DNA from 3 places in the Methylocystis sp. H4A genome. Region 3 is predicted to be linked to each of the others. Evidence: predicted binding sites of a transcription regulator. Region 3 holds the regulator's gene; each other region holds the start of a gene.
What was found. The regulator PhoB, encoded in region 3, activates phosphate uptake and scavenging genes when phosphate is short. The targets are predictions, from matches to a motif close to TGTCATNNANCTGTCAT.

Region 1 (6,057 bases), on a different contig from region 3:
CACCGGCTCACGGGCGGCCCGTCGCGCCGCATAGCGGGAGAGGGCGCTCGCCTCCTCCTGAGAAAGCGGCGCGCGCGGCGTCATGGCGAGTTCGAGCCGCGTCAGCCCTGTGGCGGCGCGCAGCAGAGCGCGCGCGTCCTCCTGCGGGTCGTCGACCCCGCGGGCGTCGAGATAGTCCGCAACTGTCGCGATCGCCTGGGCGCGCGTCAGCGGATCGCTCGTTGCGGCCTTCCTCGCGCCCAGACTCATCTCTACCCCCGGCTGGCGAGAAGCGCCGTCAGCCTTTTTGCGAAAGCTGCTGCGTCGATGGGATGCTCGCCGTCGGCGACGCGGGCGAGATCGAGCAGGAGGAGCTGGTCGTCGCGCGCCGCTTCACGCCCCTTTGCGCGCAAGGCCGTCGCCAGCGCGACGATCGCTTCATGCCTCGGATTGATCTCCAAAACCGGCTTTCCGAAGGCCGCCTGTTGTCCATGTTCGGCCAGAAGGCGGGACAATTGGCGGTCAAACCCAGTATCGGGCGCCACCAGGCAAACGGCGCTATCTGTCAGTCGCGTCGAGGCGCGCACGTCGTCGACATGATCCGCAAGCGTCTCCTTGAGGGCTGCAAGCAGGTCGGCCACGTCGGCCGGCGCGGTCGCCTCCGTCTTGGCGTCCTCGACGAGCGCGATCGAATCGATGTCGGCTTGTCCCTGCGTGACGGATTTGAACGGCTTGCCCTCATAGCCAAGCGCGCTCGTCACCCAGAAAGCGTCGACGGCGTCGTCGAGAAGCAGCACTTCGACGCCTCTCGCCCGGAAGCCTTCGAGTTGCGGGCTGGCGCGCAGCCGCTTCATGTCGTCGCCGACAAGATAATAGATCGCCGTCTGATTTTCCCTCAGATCGGCGACGTAATTCTTGAGGGTGCGGGTCTGTTCCTCGGACGTCGTCGAGGCGAAACGCGCAATTTCGAAGAGGGCGTCGCGGCGGCTCGGGTCTTCGTGCAGCCCCTCCTTGATCACGGAGCCGAAGTTCTTCCACACGTCCGCGAATTTTTCGGGCTCGGCGTCGGCGAGCTTCTTGAGTTCCTGCAAAATGCGCGTTGCGATGGCCTTGCCGATCGCGCCGGCGACCGGGCTTTTCTGCACCATCTCGCGCGAGACATTGAGCGGAATGTCGGCGCTGTCGACGACGATGCGCATGAACCGCAGCCAGGCGGGCAGCAGCTCCATGTCGCGCGAGATCAGCACGCGCCGCACATACAGCTTGGATTTGCTCCTTCGCGCCGGGTCGAAAAGATCGAAGGGCCGCGTCCCGGGAACAAAGGCGAGCACTGTATATTCGGTGCGTCCTTCGGCGCGCCAATGCGCGATCAGCGCGGGCTCGTCCAGCTGCCCGGACAATTGCCGGTAGAAGTCGACATATTGCTCATGTGTGATGTCCAACTTCGGCTTCGTCCACAGGGCGACGCCTTCGGCGATCCGCCGGGGCTCTTCGCCCGGCGCCGCGATGAGATCAATCGGCGCGGCGATCGCGCCCGAGTGCTCGCGCACGACGCGTTCAACCCGCCAGCCGTCGAGAAATTCATCGCTGTCGGCGTTGAGATGCAGCGTGACGCGGGCGCCGACGGCGGGCGCCTCCTCGAGCGGCAGAGCCGCGATCTGATAGGAGCCCTTGCCGTCTGAACTCCACAGCCAGGCCTGATCCTCGCCGGCTCGCCGCGTCGCGACCTCGACGCGGTCGGCGACCATGAAGGCGGAATAGAAGCCGACGCCGAACTGGCCGATGAAGCCGGCGTCCTTCTCCTTGCCGAGTTTGTCGAGAAAGGCGCGCGTTCCCGAATTGGCGATGGTGCCGAGGGCGCTGATCAGCTCCTCGCGCGACATGCCGACGCCATTGTCGGCGATCGTCAGCGTGCGCTTCTCCTTATCGAGTGAGATCGTGACGAGCGGCGCGGCGGCTTGCGCGGCGAGTTTTTCGTCGGAAAGCGCCTCGTAACGCAGCTTTTCGCAGGCGTCGGCGGCGTTCGAGACGAGTTCGCGCAAAAAGACGTCGCGCTCCGAATAGACGGAGTGCGTCATCAGCTCGAGCAGCCGCGCGACGTCGGCCTCAAAACCGAAATCGGCGGCGGTTTGCGGATCGGCGGCGGGAGCCGCGGCGGCGACGGATGCGGCGTCGTCGGTCATGTTCTCTCCGATGAAAAGAAAAAGAGAATGCACGTCGCGGTCGATGCGACGGCGGCTCTTGAGTTCGTCATTGTTGCAGAATTTGCAAGAGCCTCGGCGGCGGGGCGCCGTCGCGCGGCCGCTAGAGGCGGATACGGTGGCCCGCTAAAGCTAGACGAGCCGGCGCGGGAGCGAAACTCCCGGCCGGCCCGACCATCGCCACGACCTCTATATCTCGGAACCGCACGCTTCGGGGGGCTGGGGGGCTGACGAAACCGAAAACGCGTGGCCCCGAGCTGTCGAGGCAATGAACTTCATTTTGGGCGGCGCATTTGGCTGGCAAGGGGCGCCAAGTCGGCGAAAGTATGATTATTACAAGCCAAGTCTTATCCCACGGAGCGGATGCAAAGATTCTCGTCGTAAACCAGTCATTAAGTCTTGCCCGGCGCATCCGTGCAGGCCAACATGGTTAAGAGAGATCGAGGAGAGCGGACGCATGGCGGAGTCGGAGACGACGGAGCCCAGCCGGGCCCGACCCGCGCTCGTCGTCGTGAACGGCGCTTCGCCGGACGCGGCGTCGGGAGCCCGGGGAGACAAGCGCGGCGCGGCGGTTTCGTTCAGCCGCCCAGAACTCAACGTCATCTTCAATGTTTATGGAGAGAAAGTCGCGCAGGGGGAATGGCGCGACTATGCGATCGACTTCACGCCGGCGAAGGCCGTGTTCTCCATTTTTCGGCGCGCAAGCGAGGCGCCGCTGTATCGAATCGAGAAGAACCCGGCGTTGGCGCGGCGGCAGGGGGCCTATGCCGTGATCGCAGCGACGGGGCTCGTGCTTCGGCGCGGCCATGATCTTTCGAGGGTGGTGCGGGTTTTGGACCGCGCGTTGAGGCTCGTCGGCGCCGAATAGGCGCACAAGCATCTCACAAAGTCGTCGTCGCAAGATCAGAATCGATCGGCGCGATAGGGCGTCGGATCGATGAAGGGCGTCTCGCCGGTCATCATATCGGCGAGCAGCCGGCCGGAAACCGGCCCAAGCGTCAGCCCATGATGCGCATGGCCGAAATCGAACCATAGGCCGCGATGACGCGGCGCCGGACCGACGATCGGCAGCATGTCCGGCAGGCAGGGCCGCGCGCCGCGCCAGGGTTCCGGGTCGAGCCGTTCGGCGAGCGGAAACAATCGGCGCGCCGTCGGTTCGCAAACCTCGATCTGCACGGGGGTCGGCGGCGCATCGCGGCGGGCGAATTCGGCCCCGCTCGTCAGCCTGACGCCGCGGCGCATCGGCGCCAGGAGATAGCCGACGTCGGCGTCGAGGATCGGATGATTGAGCTTTGCGCCGTCCTTCGCGGCGTAATGCATGTGGTAGCCGCGCTTCCAGCCGAGCGGAATGCGATAGCCGAGCGGCCCATAAACAAAATCCGACCAGGGGCCGAGCGCCACAACCGCGGCGCCGGCGACGAGCGGCCCGTTCGCCGTCTCGACGCGCCAGCGCCCATCCGGCTCTTGCGAAAGGCTGCGCGCGTCTCCGGAAAGAAACTGGCCGCCGCGTGAGACAAACAGATCGGCGTAGGCTTTCGAGAGCGCGGCGGGATCGATGATCGCGGCGGTGTCACGGTAATGGATGCCGCCCATGATCGGCGCGAGATCGGGCTCCAGCGCCGCAACCCCTGCCGAATCTAGCGTATCAATATGTAAGCCATAGGCGCGCAGCCGGTCGGCGTCGGCGAGGCCGGCGGCGAGAGTCTCCTCGCTGCGATGCAGCTTGATCCAGCCGGTCCTGCGCAACAGCTCGCCGGCGCCTGCCTGCTGGATCAGCGCCTCATGCTCGCTCAGGCTGTGTTCGATCAGCGGGCGCCGCGCTTCGATATTCCGCCGCACCCGCTCCGGCGCGCTCTCGCGCCAATAGCGCAGGAGCCATGGCCCCACCGCCGGCAGCGCCGAGACGTGGTAATGCGCTTCAGGGAGAAGGTTCAGCGCATATTTGATGAGCTTCGCCGGGTCGCGCGGGAACAGATAGGGGATGAGCGAAGAGCGTTCGATCAGGCCGGCGTTGCCGAAGCTTGTCTCCTGTCCCGCTGCGCCGGCGCGATCGATGAGCACGACGTCGCGGCCGCGCGCCTGCAGATGCAGCGCGGCGCTGACGCCGACGATCCCCGCGCCAAGAACGACGACATCCGTCGACTGCATGAATCCTCCCACCTGGTCTTCCCATATATGGACTTTGATGCAACGCGCATGCTAGGCGCCTCTCTCCTCCGTAAAATTTAGGGCGCGCCGGATGATCCCCCGCTATTCCAGACCCGAGATGACCGTGATTTGGGAGCCGCAGACGCGGTTTCGCATCTGGTTCGAGATCGAGGCCTACGCCTGTGACGCGCTCGCCGAGATCGGCGTCATTCCGCGGGAGAGCGCCAAGGCGATCTGGGACAAAGCGGATTTCGTCACCTTCGACGTCGCGCGAATCGACGAGATCGAACGGGTGACGAAGCATGACGTGATCGCCTTTTTGACCCATCTCGCCGAATTCATCGGCGCCGAGTCGCGTTTCGTTCATCAGGGCATGACGTCTTCGGACGTGCTCGACACCTGTCTTGCCGTGCAATTGTCGCGCGCCGCGGATCTGCTGATCGCCGACGTCGACGCGCTGCTCTCCGCGCTCAAGACGCGCGCTTTTGAGCATAAATACACGCCGACGATCGGCCGCTCGCACGGCATTCACGCCGAGCCGACGACCTTCGGGCTGAAACTGGCGCAGGCCTACGCCGAATTCACCCGCGCGCGGGAGCGGCTCCTCCAGGCGCGCCGAGAAATTTCGACCTGCGCGATTTCCGGCGCCGTCGGCACTTTTGCCAATATCGATCCGCGCGTCGAAGACTATGTGGCGCATAAGATGGGTCTGACCGTCGAACCGATCTCGACGCAGGTCATTCCGCGCGACCGCCATGCGGCTTATTTTGCGACGCTCGCCGTGGTGGCGTCGTCGGTTGAACGGCTGGCGATCGAAATCCGCCATCTTCAGCGCACCGAGGTGCTCGAGGCGGAAGAGTATTTCTCGGCCGGGCAGAAGGGTTCTTCCGCCATGCCGCATAAGCGTAATCCGGTGCTGACCGAAAATCTGACCGGACTCGCGCGGCTGGTGCGCGGCATGGCGATCCCCGCGATGGAAAACGTCGCGCTCTGGCACGAGCGCGATATTTCGCATTCGTCCGTCGAGCGCATGATCGGGCCTGACGCGACGGTGACTCTGGACTTCGCGCTGGCGCGCTTGACGAGCGTCATCGACAATCTCGTTGTCTACCCGGAAAATATGCGCAAGAACTTAGAGAAGCTCGGCGGGCTCATTCATTCGCAGCGCGTGCTTCTGGCGCTGACGCAAAAAGGCGTCTCGCGCGAAGACGCCTACGCCATGGTGCAGCGCAACGCCATGCCAGTTTGGCGCGGCGAGGGCGATTTCCGTAACCTGCTCGGGCAGGACAAGGACGTAAGCGCGAAACTATCGGCAGCGGAATTGGACGCGCTCTTCGATCTCTCGTACCACTTCAAACATGTGGATACGATTTTCGCGCGGGTCTTTGGGGAGGCTTAGCGCCGCCGCTAATCTCCATATATCCGAGCTGCAATTCTCTCGCGAAGGCGATCAGCGCGGCGGTGAAGAGCGCCATCGCCAGGGCGAATAGCAACCCCGCGCCATACTCATGGCGCACATGGAAAAATGCCGCCGCAAAACTGAGGATCACGAGAAGGCTCGTCACGATGCAGCTCGCCACGCCCCAGTAAATGGCGTGATGCATCAGCTGGCCGCGCTTTCTGAGGATTGGCAGTTCAGCTTTCAGATGGACCTGCGCCGCGCTGTCGCCGTCCGTCTGGACGATGATTCTCGCACGATCGATGATGCGGTCCAATCGTGAAACGAGGA
Region 2 (6,057 bases), on a different contig from region 3:
GACTGGACCGTTCGCTGCACAGTTCGCTGCGCCCGCGCCAAACGGACGGAGATCGTCCGCCACAGGCGGGCCCGCGCCGCCGCAGCGTCGCGCGCAGGAGCGGTCGCCGGGACCGCCGGACGCGGCGCTTCCGCGACCGGGTCGCCGACGGCGGTCACGTCGCCGTCACCCTCGATGCTTGCGTCCACCTCGCGTCCCCTCCGCGAGAACTCAGGCTTCCTTGAATCGATAGCCCACGCCATAGAGCGTCTCGATCATTTCGAAATCATTGTCCACCACCTTGAATTTCTTGCGCAATCGCTTGATGTGGCTGTCGATCGTTCGATCGTCGACATAGACCTGGTCGTCATAGGCCGCGTCCATGAGCGCATTGCGGCTCTTCACGACGCCGGGACGCAGGGCCAGCGACTGCAAAATCAGGAATTCGGTCACGGTCAGCACCACCGGATCGCCTCGCCAGGTGCAGGTGTGGCGCTCAGGGTCCATCACGAGCGCGCCGCGCTCCAGGACCTTGGCTTCCGATTCCTTCTGAGCCGCGGCCTCCTTGGGATTGGCGCGCCGCAGGATCGCCTTCACGCGCTCGACGAGCAGCCGTTGCGAGAAGGGCTTATGAATGAAGTCGTCCGCGCCCATTTTCAGGCCGAACAGCTCGTCGATTTCCTCGTCCTTGGAGGTGAGAAAAATCACCGGGAGGTCGGACTTCTGCCGCAGTCGACGCAGAAGCTCCATGCCGTCCATTCGCGGCATCTTAATGTCGAAGATCGCCAGATCGGGCGGGTTGGCGCGCAGTCCGTCGAGCGCCTGCGCGCCGTCGGTATAGGTCTGGACGCGATAACCCTCGCCCTCCAGAGCGATGGAGACAGAGGTGAGAATGTTTCGATCGTCGTCGACGAGAGCGATGGTCGGCATCTTCACCCTTTGCTATTTGCGGCCGCAATTTAACGTCCGGGCCGGCGCGACGTGACTGCGCTTTCCGCGCGAAACGACCGCCCCCGATTCCTCGAAGGGCGCGACGTCGATGCTCAACAGTCGACACTCTTATCGACTCGACAGCGGGACGTTCGAAAGGCGCCGTCGACCTGACAAAGTCCGAGGCCAAGGCGGCTGAAATGTGGCCGACGTCCGTTCCCAGGGGCGGCGCCGCCTTGATGCCGCTGGACCGCTTATACACAGTATTGTCGAAAAAATCACCTTGTGCCAGGGCATGCGCGATTAAACATAACGGCGACAATGGGATAGCTTGGCCGCAGCGACAGTCGGGCGCGCTCCCGGGGGTTGGAAAATCTCGGGTTTTTGCCAATCTGCTAAAGGGTCTTTCAGCCCCGACGCCGTTCTGGCTCATAAGGCGCAAGTGAAAAGCGCAGCGCGCGGCGTCAGCCCCAGGGAGTGGATCGATGAGCGAAGATTGGGCATATCAGGTTCGGGTCAATCTCGTCGACGCGGCGGCCAAGCTCGCGCGCAAGGATCCGGAAAATCCGGCGCTCAAGCCGCTCAGCGATATTCTCGCCAAACATAACGCGAAGCTTCGGAACCAGCTCGACGCCTTTTCCGAATATGTCGCTGCGGCCGAACAGCGCGGCGAGGAGAATTTCCCGCTCTACAAATGGACCAAGGCGGTGATCGAAGATCCGGCGAAAATCGAGAAGCACAGCAAAGCTTTCTCGATCCATGTCGCCGGTGAGGAAATCTATGGAAAGGACGTCGCCGACGCGCTGGAGGCGGAACTTCAGCCCCTCGTCGGCGGCCCGCTGGTCGCCCGCCTGACCAAGCACGACAGCAACCCCGCCAACAATCCGCAGCCGCCTGCGCAATATCGATAGCGCGGCGCCGTGGCGGCCGGTTCGCCGCGTCATGGCCGCGCTTGTCGCGGCCATCCACGCCGTGGCGCGCCTTCCGTGGCGCGCCTTCCAAGACTCAATAGGCGCGATCGCCTCGTGGATGCCCGGCGCAAGGCCGGGCATGACGGCGCTGCACGCCCGCTCCCTCTCCCGCGCAGCGGGGGAGGGCCGGGGAGGGGGTCTTAAACCGTCGCCAGGAAGCCGGCGATCTCGTCCTTGAGCGCGAGCCGCTTCCTTTTCAAATCTTCGATCGTCGCGTCGTCGGCCGGCTCGACATTGGTCTCCATGCGGTGAATGGCGCGATTGAGCGTGTGATAGTCTTCCGCGATGCGGGCGAAATGCGCGTTTCCGGCCTTCAACGCATGAATCGCTTCGGCCTGCTCCGGAAATTCGTCATGTAACTCATGCGCGACATGGCTCATGCGGTCGGTTCCTCCTGTTTTTTCGCCGTGAGCTTACCGGCTTTCGCGGCGGCGTTGAACGGCCCCTTCGCCGCCTGCGACGATTTGCGCCGCATTCGTCGCCGCGCTGTCATGCCCGCGACAGCGGGCAGCCAGAGCCAGGCCCGGACATCATTGATGTTGCAAATGGATTCCCGGTCGCGCGGCGCGCGCCGAGAATGATGGCGGCCTTGCGACGCGCGAGTGACCCGCTCATCTTGTGAGGCGCGGAGATTTCGATGAACGACATTTCAGACGGCGAGTTGAATAGCGTGGCTGAGCACGCAGCCGCGCGAGGTCAGCGTCGTGATCGCCGCGCGGGCGGCCCTGCGCGTCGCGCCCTCGCTCTATCGAATTACGAAGCGTGACCAGCGCCGCTTCGTAACGTTGACTTTCGCGTACTTTTGGTCGAGCGCAGCGGCGCGGGTCGCAGCCAAATATCCGACCCGCGCTAATGAACTTCGCGTCTACGCCGACCTTGCCGCCTATGCCGCCTCCGACGCCGCTTCCGCCTACGCCGCCATCGACGCTTCCGCCTAGGCCGCCCGAGTCACCTCCGCCCCCGACGCCTCCGCCTCCGCCGCCCTCTCAGCCGCCTACGCCTTCGCCTCCACCATCGCCTCCGCCTCCACCTCCGCCGAAGATATGTGGATAGCGGTCTCGGCCGACGCCAACCGGCTTAAATCCGTTGTGGCAAGCGTTCTCGCCAGCAAAAAGCTTTGGGCGGCGGCGATTAAAGCTGGGACGAGGCGGCGCAGAAGCTCGGCGAGCACGCGGGGCCGGTGATCGAGTTCTTGAAGAATTTTCTTCCTCAATGACAAAAATGACGCTTAGCGGACTTTTCTATAGACGGTCTTGAAATGCAGCCGACGTCATTGCGAGGAGCATCGCGACGAAGCAATCCAGGGCAGCGGGCGCGGCTCTGGATTGCTTCGCTTCGCTCGCAATGACGAAGGGAAACGAATTTCTCCCTCATGACGCACTCTCCGCTTGACGCACCTAATCTTCGCGATTAGGTTCCGCCCACTTTCGACAGGCCGTAAGTTCATGCCGTCGGCGAGCGCCTCGCTCTCGATCCTTCGAACTTAAACGCTGTCGCCTTGCCTGTGACCGCCAAATGTAATTGGTAATCAGCACGTCGCGAAAGCGACTGACAGGAAGGCACGATCCCGGCGACGGGATCCTCTGCGTTAGAAGCGCCTTGGCCCTTACGGCCATCGGCGCTTCGCTCGTTTGCGCGTGCCTTTAAGGCCATGCGCGGCGGGACCACCTTGACATCCGCCATTCGCAATCACGCGAAGGACCCTATTGAATGCCGACGATCAGCCAGTTGATCCGCAAGCCGCGCCAAGCGCCGACCTATCGCGAGAAGGCGCGCCATCTGCAGTCCTGCCCGCAGAAGCGCGGCGTGTGCACCCGCGTCTATACGACGACGCCGAAGAAGCCGAACTCGGCGCTTCGCAAGGTCGCCAAGGTACGCCTGACCAACGGATTCGAGGTCATCGGCTACATCCCGGGCGAGGGCCATAACCTTCAGGAGCACTCGGTCGTGATGATCCGCGGCGGCCGCGTGAAGGATCTTCCCGGCGTTCGCTATCACATTCTGCGCGGCGTGCTGGACACGCAGGGCGTCAAGGACCGCAAGCAGCGCCGTTCGAAATACGGCGCGAAGCGTCCGAAGTAAGGAGCCATTCGATGTCTCGTCGCCACCGGGCCGAAAAGCGTGAAGTGATCGAAGACGCCAAGTTTGGCGACATCGTTCTCACGAAATTCATGAACTCGATCATGTACGACGGCAAGAAGTCGGTCGCCGAGCAGATTGTCTATGGCGCGCTCGATCAGGTCGAGTCGAAGGCCAAGAGCGATCCGCTCGCCGTCTTCAAGCAGGCGCTCGAGAATGTCGCGCCGGCGATCGAGGTTCGGTCCCGCCGCGTCGGCGGCGCCACCTATCAGGTGCCGGTCGAAGTGCGCAACGAGCGTCGTCAGGCGCTCGCCATCCGCTGGATCATCACCGCGGCCCGCGCCCGCAACGACAAGACCATGGTCGACCGTCTGTCGGCCGAACTGCTCGACGCGTCCAACAACCGCGGCGCCGCGGTGAAGAAGCGCGAAGACACGCATCGCATGGCGGAGGCCAACCGCGCCTTCTCGCACTACCGCTGGTAAGGACAACCGTCATGGCCCGCTCTCATCCGATCGAGGACTACCGTAACTTCGGCATCATGGCCCACATTGATGCGGGCAAGACGACGACGACGGAACGCATCCTCTATTACTCCGGCAAGAGCCATAAAATCGGCGAGGTGCATGAAGGCGCCGCGACGATGGACTGGATGGAGCAGGAGCAGGAGCGCGGCATCACCATCACGTCCGCCGCAACGACGACGTTCTGGAACGGCAAGCGCCTCAACATCATCGACACGCCCGGCCACGTCGACTTCACGATTGAAGTCGAGCGCAGCCTGCGCGTGCTCGACGGCGCCGTATGCGTGCTCGACGGCAATCAGGGCGTCGAGCCGCAGACTGAGACCGTCTGGCGTCAGGCCGACAAATACAATGTGCCGCGCATCGTCTTCGTGAACAAAATGGACAAGATCGGCGCCGACTTCGACCGCTGCGTCGAGGAAATCAAGACGCGCGTCGGCGGCCGCCCGGTCTGCGTGCAATTGCCGATCGGCTCCGAGTCGAATTTCAAGGGCATCATCGATCTCGTGCGCATGAAGGCCGTGGTCTGGGAAGACGAAGGCCTCGGCGCGAAATATCACGACGAAGAGATTCCGGCCGACCTGCTCGACAAGGCCAAGGAATATCGTTTGGCGCTGATCGAAGCCGCGGTCGAAATGGACGACGACGCCATGGCGGCCTATCTTGACGGCCAGGAGCCGGACGAGGAGACGCTGCACAGGCTCATCCGCGCCGCCGTGCGCAAGATCGCCTTCATCCCGGTGTTCTGCGGCTCGGCCTTCAAGAACAAGGGCGTCCAGCCGCTGCTCGACGCGGTCGTGCATTATCTGCCGTCGCCGGTCGATCGCGAGGCGATCAAGGGCGTCGACGTGGACACGGGCGAGGAGCTGGATCGCAAGCCGCTCGATTCCGAGCCCTTCTCGATGCTCGCGTTCAAGATCATGGACGATCCCTTTGTCGGCACGATCACCTTCGCCCGCGTCTATTCGGGCAAGATCGACTCCGGCACGACAGTGCTCAATTCGACGAAAGAGAAGAAAGAGCGCATCGGCCGCATGCTGCTGATGCACGCCAATAATCGCGAAGACATCAAGGAAGCCTTCGCGGGCGACATCGTCGCGCTCGCGGGACTCAAGGACACGCGCACCGGCGACACGCTCTGCGACATGCAGAAGCCCGTCATTCTGGAGCGCATGGAGTTCCCGGACCCGGTCATCGAGATCGCCATCGAGCCGAAGTCGAAGGCCGATCAGGAGAAGCTCGGCATCGCGCTGCAGAAGCTCGCGGCGGAGGATCCCTCGTTCCGCGTCTCGACCGATCAGGAAAGTGGCCAGACCATCCTCAAGGGCATGGGCGAACTGCATCTCGACATTAAGGTCGACATTTTGAAGCGCACCTATAAGGTCGACGCCAATATCGGCGCGCCGCAGGTCGCCTATCGCGAGCGCCTCGGGCGCAAGCTTGAAATCGACTATACGCATAAGAAACAGACCGGCGGCACCGGCCAGTTCGCGCGCGTGAAGATCATTTTCGAACCCAACGAAGCCGGCAAAGGCAATGAGTTCGAAAGCAAGATCGTCGGCGGCGCGGTGCCG
Region 3 (6,057 bases):
AGCGCCCGCTCGGCGGGAATATCGGCCCCTCCCTTGCCCAGCGCCGCAACCAGTTCGATCTCGTGGTGAAGATTATGCGTCAGCGTCGGATAGGGAATGGTCGCGCCGCTCTCGACCACCGCGTCGGCGGGCTTGGAGAAGAACACCGGCGGCTCCGCGCCCCCGCCCTTGGCGGGGTCCTTTCCCATTTCCCGGGCGTGCGCGGCGTAGTTCAGCGCAATGCAGAAGATCCGCCGCACGGGAAATCGCCGCGCGTCTTGCGCGATGGCGACGCTTGGAAAGGGCGGCGGCGGAAAGATGAACTCAGCGGACATTTTATTGGCTTCGCGCTTGGCGGCTGATCAGTCGAAATCGGCGGGATCGAAGCTGCGCAGCGTGCCGCAGAATTCGCAGGTGACGCCGATGCGGCCGTCGTCGCCGATCATATCGCTGCGCTCTTGCGGCGAGAAGCTCCTCAACAGTTTGTCGATGCGCTCGTTCGAACAGCGGCAGAATTCCTCAAGGGCGCGTTCGGTGAAAACCTTGACGCCCCGCTCGTGGAAAAGGCGATAGAGCAGTCGTTCGCCCGAAAGCGCCGGATCGACAAGCTCGTGGTCTTCGAGAGTGGCGGCGAGCGCCTGGCCTTCGGTCCAATGATCGCTGTCGTTCTCGGAAGGCTCCTCCGCCCCGTCCGGCGCGTCGCCGGGTGGAAGATCGCGCGCGCGCGCGCCACCCGGAGGCAAATATTGCAGCAGCAGTCCGCCGGCGCGCCAGCTGGCGCCCTGCGGCGTGACGATTTCGGCGACGGCGAGTCTGACGAATGACGGGATCTGCTCCGATTGCCGGAAATAGATATGCGCGGCCTCGGCGAGGCTCTCGCCCTCCAGCGGCACGACGCCCTGGTAGCGCGCGGCGTCTTCCTCGCGTTCGATGGTGAGCGCCAGATGACCGCGTCCGAATAGCGCCGCCGGCGAGGCGTCGCGTATTTGAGCGACGCGCTCAGCGTCGAAACGGGCGAAGCCGCGCAGCTTCCCCGGCGCGTCATAGTCGACGACGAGCATGTCGACCGGGCCGTCGCTGCGCGTCTGCAGCTGGAAGCGGCCATGCGATTCCAAAATCGAGCCGAGCAGCGCGGCGAGCGCCACCGCTTCGCCGAGCAGGCGCGCGACCTGCGGCGGATAGGCGTAATGGCTTAGGATGGAATCGACCGTCGGGCCGAGACGCACGACACGGCCGCGCAAGTCGAGCGCTTCGACCGCGAAGGGCAGCACCCGGTCATCCTCGGAATGGAGCGCGACTGGCCGGCTCGGCGCCGAAGCCCCGCCTTGCGGCATTAGAACTGCCCCGGCGCGAGACACCAGCACAGCACGCCTTTTTGGGCGTGAAGGCGGTTCTCGGCTTCGTCGAAGACGACCGACTGCGGTCCGTCGATCACGTCCTCGGTGACCTCCTCGCCGCGATGCGCCGGCAGGCAATGCATGAAGACGGCGTGCTTGGCGGCGGCGCGCATCAGTTTCGAGTCGACCTGATAGGGCGCGAGCGCCGCGCGGCGCTGGTCCTCGTCCGCGTCGCCCATCGACACCCAGCAATCCGTAATGACGGCGTCGACGCCGGCCACCGCCTCATAGGCGTCGCGGGTCAGATTCATCTTCGCGCCATTGGCTTTCGCCCAGCTCACCAGTTCTTCCGAGGGCGCAAAGTTCGCCGGCGTCGCCACATTGATCGTGAAGCCCAGGCGGCCGGCGGCGTGCACCCAGCTCGTGAGCACATTGTTGGCGTCGCCGCTCCAGGCCACCGTGCGCCCTTCGATCGGACCCAGATGCTCCTCGAAGGTCAGCACGTCCGCCATCACCTGGCAGGGATGCGACTGTTTGGTGAGGCCATTGATGACCGGCAGATTGCCGTAGCGCGCCAGCTCCATGAGATCGGGATGCGACAGAATGCGCACCATGATTGCGTCGAGAAACCGCGCGAGCACGCGCGCCGTGTCGGCGATGGTCTCGCCGCGGCCAAGCTGCATTTCGGCGCCGGTGAGCATGATCGTCTCGCCGCCGAGTTCGCGCATCGCGATGTCGAAGGAGACCCGCGTGCGGGTCGACGGCTTGTCGAACACCATGCCGAGATATTTGCCGGCGAGCGGTCGTTCGGTCGCCGCTACGCCTTTGACGCGGCGGGCCTTGAGCGACGTCGCGACATTGAGAATGCGGCGCAGCTCTTCGCCGGAGTGATCGGAAAGATCGAGAAAGCTGCGCGGCCGAGTCAGCGAATGGACGGTCATCACGCGGCTCCGAGCTTTTCAGCGGGCGCGGCAAGCCGGGCGCAGGCGTCGGAAAGGCGCGCCGCCGCCGCAGCGATATCGCTCTCGTCGATGATGAGCGGCGGCAAAAGGCGCACGACATTGTCGCCGGCGAGCACCGTCAACAGCCCTTCGGCGCGGGCGGCGGCGGCGAAGTCGCCGTTCGGAATCCGCGTCTTAATGCCGAACATCAGCCCTTCGCCGCGGATTTCTTCGATCAGCGACGGATAGCGGTCCTCGAACTCCGCCAGCCGCTGGCGCAACAGCGCGCCAAGCCGCGCGACGCGCGCCATGAAGCCCTCCGCGAGCACGACGTCGAGAACGGCGCCGCCCACGGCCGTGGCCAGCGGATTGCCGCCGAAGGTCGAGCCATGCGCGCCCAGCGTCATGCCTTTGGCCGCCTCGCGCGTCGCAAGGCACGCGCCGAGCGGAAAGCCGCCACCCAGCCCCTTGGCGAGCGCCGCGATATCGGGCGCGACGCCGGCATGTTCGCAGGCGAGGAACTTGCCGGTGCGGCCGACGCCGCATTGGACTTCGTCGAACACCAGCAGCAGCCCGCGCGCGTCGCAAAGCGCGCGCAGCTGCGTAAGGAACGACGGCGAAAAGACGCGTAGCCCGCCTTCTCCCTGAATCGGTTCGAGCAGGACGCCCGCCGTTTCTTGCGTGATCGCCGCCTCGACAGCGTCAAAATCGCCGAAAGGGACCTGATCGAAGCCCTCGACGGGCGGCCCGAACCCTTCAAGATATTTCGCGTTGCCGCCTGCGGCGATCGTCGCGAGCGTGCGGCCATGGAAGGCGCCTTCGAACGTGATCAGCCGATAGCGTTCCGGCTGCCCGTTGACCGCGTGGAATTTGCGCGCGGTCTTGATCGCGCACTCCACGGCTTCCGCGCCGGAATTGGTGAAAAAGACCAGATCGGCGAATGTGGCGTCGCAGAGCCGCTCGGCGAGCCGCTCGGCTTGCGGGATGCGGAAGAGATTGGAGACATGCCACGGTTCTTCCGCCGCGCGCTTTAAGGTCTCGACGAGGCGCGGATGATTGTGGCCGAGCGAAAGAACGGCGACGCCCGCGCTGAAATCGAGATAGCGGTCGCCGTTTTCCGCAATCAACCACGCGCCTTCGCCATGTTTGAATGCAAGATCGGCGCGCGGATAGGTCGGATAAAGCGCTGACGTCAAGAGCCCTGCTCCATGCTCCCGTCGCTGGCTCCGGCCAGAGGAAGCTCGAAAAACAAAGCGCCGCCCTTTTCGGGCGGCAGTTCAGATCGGATTTTAAGCGCGCCGCCCGACGCGGTCAAATCCATGGCGCGGTTCGATCATTAGCGTCAAAGCGGCTGGCGCGGCTCCGCAAGGGTGAGTCCTGCGAGCAACAGTCTCACCGAAAGCCTGTTGAGAACGCCAGCGCGCGCTTGCCAGCGCGACTCGCGCATGATTCAAAGTAAACAGAAAGTTTCTAGTCGGCGCCCGCGTAATTCGTTTGGGCGTGTTCTCTCGAGTGTTGATGCGCAATCACATCGCCGCAGGGCTTCAGGCCTGCGCTGCGGTCGGAAGAAACATCCGATCCGCGCTCGACCCGAAAGAATGGAGAAGCCTAATGTCATGGACCGACGAACGCGTCGAACTGCTCCGCAAGCTTTGGACCGACGGTCTCAGCGCCAGCCAAGTGGCGGCTGAACTTGGACCGGGCATCACCCGCAACGCTGTGATCGGAAAGATCCATCGTCTCGGACTCGCCGAACGCGCCAAGACGGCGAGCGCGCAGCGGCCGCGCGCCGCCAAAGCCCCTCGCCCGACGCACCCGCGCATGAACGGCGTCTCCTCGCACGGCAATCTGGCGCTCGCTTTCACGCCGCATGCGCTGGCGGCGCCGCGGCTTGCGCCTGAAGAAGAAGTAGTGATCCCGATGTCGGAGCGCGTCACGATCATGGAGCTCCGCGAATCCATGTGCCGCTGGCCGATGGGCGATCCGACATCGCCGGAGTTCCGCTTCTGCGGCTGCAAGTCAACTGTCGGCGGCGGGCCGTATTGCGCCTATCATGCGCGCGTCGCCTATCAGCCGGCCCAGGATCGCCGCCGCGCGCGCGATCAGTTCCGGACGCAGCGCTACGCGTAATCTGCGGCGGCGGACGCGTCACTCGTGTCCGAACGTTTCGTCGAAAGAATAGCCCGCGCCGCGCACCGTGCGGATCGGATCCTTCTCGCGACCGCGGATCAGCGCCTTGCGGAGCCGTCCGACATGGACGTCGACCGTGCGCTCGTCGATCTCCGCCGACATGCCCCAAACGCTGTCGAGCAGCTGCGCGCGCGTGAACACGCGTCCGGGCTTCTCCATAAAATATTCGAGCAGCCGGAATTCGGTCGGACCGAGGTGGATTTCGCGGGCGGATCGCCGCACGCGACGGGTGTCGCGGTCGAGATCGATATCGCCGAGAGTCAGCCGTGAGGCGACACGCTCGGGGCGCGCCCGGCGCAGCAGCGCGCGCACCCGCGCCATCAGCTCCGGAGTCGAAAACGGCTTGACGACATAATCGTCGGCGCCAACCGAAAGACCGCGCACGCGCTCGCCTTCCTCGCCGCGCGCGGTCAGCATGATCACCGGCATGTCTCGCGCGCTGTCCCGGGCGCGCAGACGTCGGCAGATTTCAAGTCCGGAAACGCCCGGCAGCATCCAGTCGAGAATGACGAGATCCGGCGGCGACTCCGCGAGCCGCAGCTCGGCTTCATCGCCATTGTCGACATGCTCGACCTGATAGCCTTCGGCTTCGAGATTATACACGAGCAGCGTCGCGAGCGACGTCTCGTCCTCGACGACGAGGATTCGCGGCGCCCGATCGCTTTTCCCGCTCCGCTGTAAGACGGCGGAAGTCACTTCGCTCATTGCGCCGCCTCATCCTTCCCGAAGTCGGCAACGCGCGATTTTGGCCGCTCCGTAGGCATCGCCTCGCCGGTCACCAGATAAACGACCGTCTCCGATATGTTGGTTGTATGATCGCCGATCCGCTCCAGGTTCTTTGAGCAGAACAGGAGATGCGTGCAGAAGGATATATTGCGCGGATCCTCCATCATGAAGGTGAGGAGATCGCGGAACACGGAATCCTCCAGCGCGTCGAGATCGGAATCGTTCTGCCAGACCGCGCGCGCCCGCTCGGTGTCGCGCAAGGCGTAGGCGTCCAGCGCGTCCTTAAGCTGCATCGCGGCGATTTCGTGCATCGACTTCAGACCGACGATCGCGCGCGGGACGCGGGCCTCCGACACGATCTTGAGCGTTCGCTTGGCGATGTTCTTGGCGAGATCGCCGACGCGCTCGATGTCGCCGGAAATGCGAATCGCGGCGATGCATTCGCGCAGATCGATCGCAAGCGGCTGTCGGCGCGCGATGGTGAGAATGGCGTTCTCCTCGATTTCTCGCTGCAGCGCGTCGAGCCGCGGATCGCTGGAGACGACCCGATGGGCGAGGTCGACGTTGAAGCCGGAGAGCGCGTCCATCGCCTCCGCCAGCATTTTCTCCGCGACGCCGCCCATTTCAGCGATGCGACGTCCGAGCGCCTCAAGGTCGCGGTCGTAGGATTTAACAATATGATCGCTCATGAGCGCCGTCCTTGAATCGCTGGTTTAGCCAAAACGGCCGGTGATGTAGTCAAGCGTCCGCTTTTCCTTCGGCTTGTTGAAGACGTCGTCCGTTTCGCCGAATTCGACGAGTTCGCCGAGATACATGAAGGCGGTGTAATCGGAGATGCGCACCGCCTGCTGCATATTGTGGGTGACGATGGCGATCGTGTAGCG

Region 1: IYW40_RS19660 (DUF2794 domain-containing protein) is a predicted target of PhoB. The motif match lies at 2,557-2,573, and genes of this name have one in related genera.
Region 2: IYW40_RS03690 (YdcH family protein) is a predicted target of PhoB. The motif match lies at 2,357-2,373, and genes of this name have one in related genera.

What each region holds. Positions count from the first base shown of each region.
Region 1 covers NZ_JADNQY010000028.1:630,961-637,017, forward strand. The annotation lists gene prmC (peptide chain release factor N(5)-glutamine methyltransferase) at 1-249, opposite strand, end outside; gene htpG (molecular chaperone HtpG) at 252-2,162, opposite strand; gene IYW40_RS19660 (DUF2794 domain-containing protein) at 2,638-3,048, shown strand; gene IYW40_RS19665 (FAD-dependent oxidoreductase) at 3,084-4,328, opposite strand; gene purB (adenylosuccinate lyase) at 4,420-5,727, shown strand; gene IYW40_RS19675 (DUF2721 domain-containing protein) at 5,681-6,057, opposite strand, start outside.
Region 2 covers NZ_JADNQY010000017.1:1,074-7,130, reverse strand. The annotation lists gene IYW40_RS03705 (sensor histidine kinase) at 1-188, opposite strand, end outside; gene IYW40_RS03700 (response regulator transcription factor) at 211-909, opposite strand; gene IYW40_RS03695 (hypothetical protein) at 1,395-1,820, shown strand; gene IYW40_RS03690 (YdcH family protein) at 2,021-2,260, opposite strand; gene IYW40_RS03685 (hypothetical protein) at 2,585-2,818, shown strand; gene IYW40_RS03680 (hypothetical protein) at 2,875-3,093, opposite strand; gene rpsL (30S ribosomal protein S12) at 3,591-3,962, shown strand; gene rpsG (30S ribosomal protein S7) at 3,974-4,444, shown strand; gene fusA (elongation factor G) at 4,456-6,057, shown strand, end outside.
Region 3 covers NZ_JADNQY010000016.1:115,696-121,752, forward strand. The annotation lists gene IYW40_RS03570 (fumarylacetoacetate hydrolase family protein) at 1-314, opposite strand, end outside; gene IYW40_RS03575 (Hsp33 family molecular chaperone) at 342-1,313, opposite strand; gene argF (ornithine carbamoyltransferase) at 1,313-2,257, opposite strand; gene IYW40_RS03585 (aspartate aminotransferase family protein) at 2,257-3,453, opposite strand; gene IYW40_RS03590 (GcrA family cell cycle regulator) at 3,869-4,387, shown strand; gene phoB (phosphate regulon transcriptional regulator PhoB) at 4,406-5,152, opposite strand; gene phoU (phosphate signaling complex protein PhoU) at 5,149-5,862, opposite strand; gene pstB (phosphate ABC transporter ATP-binding protein PstB) at 5,887-6,057, opposite strand, start outside.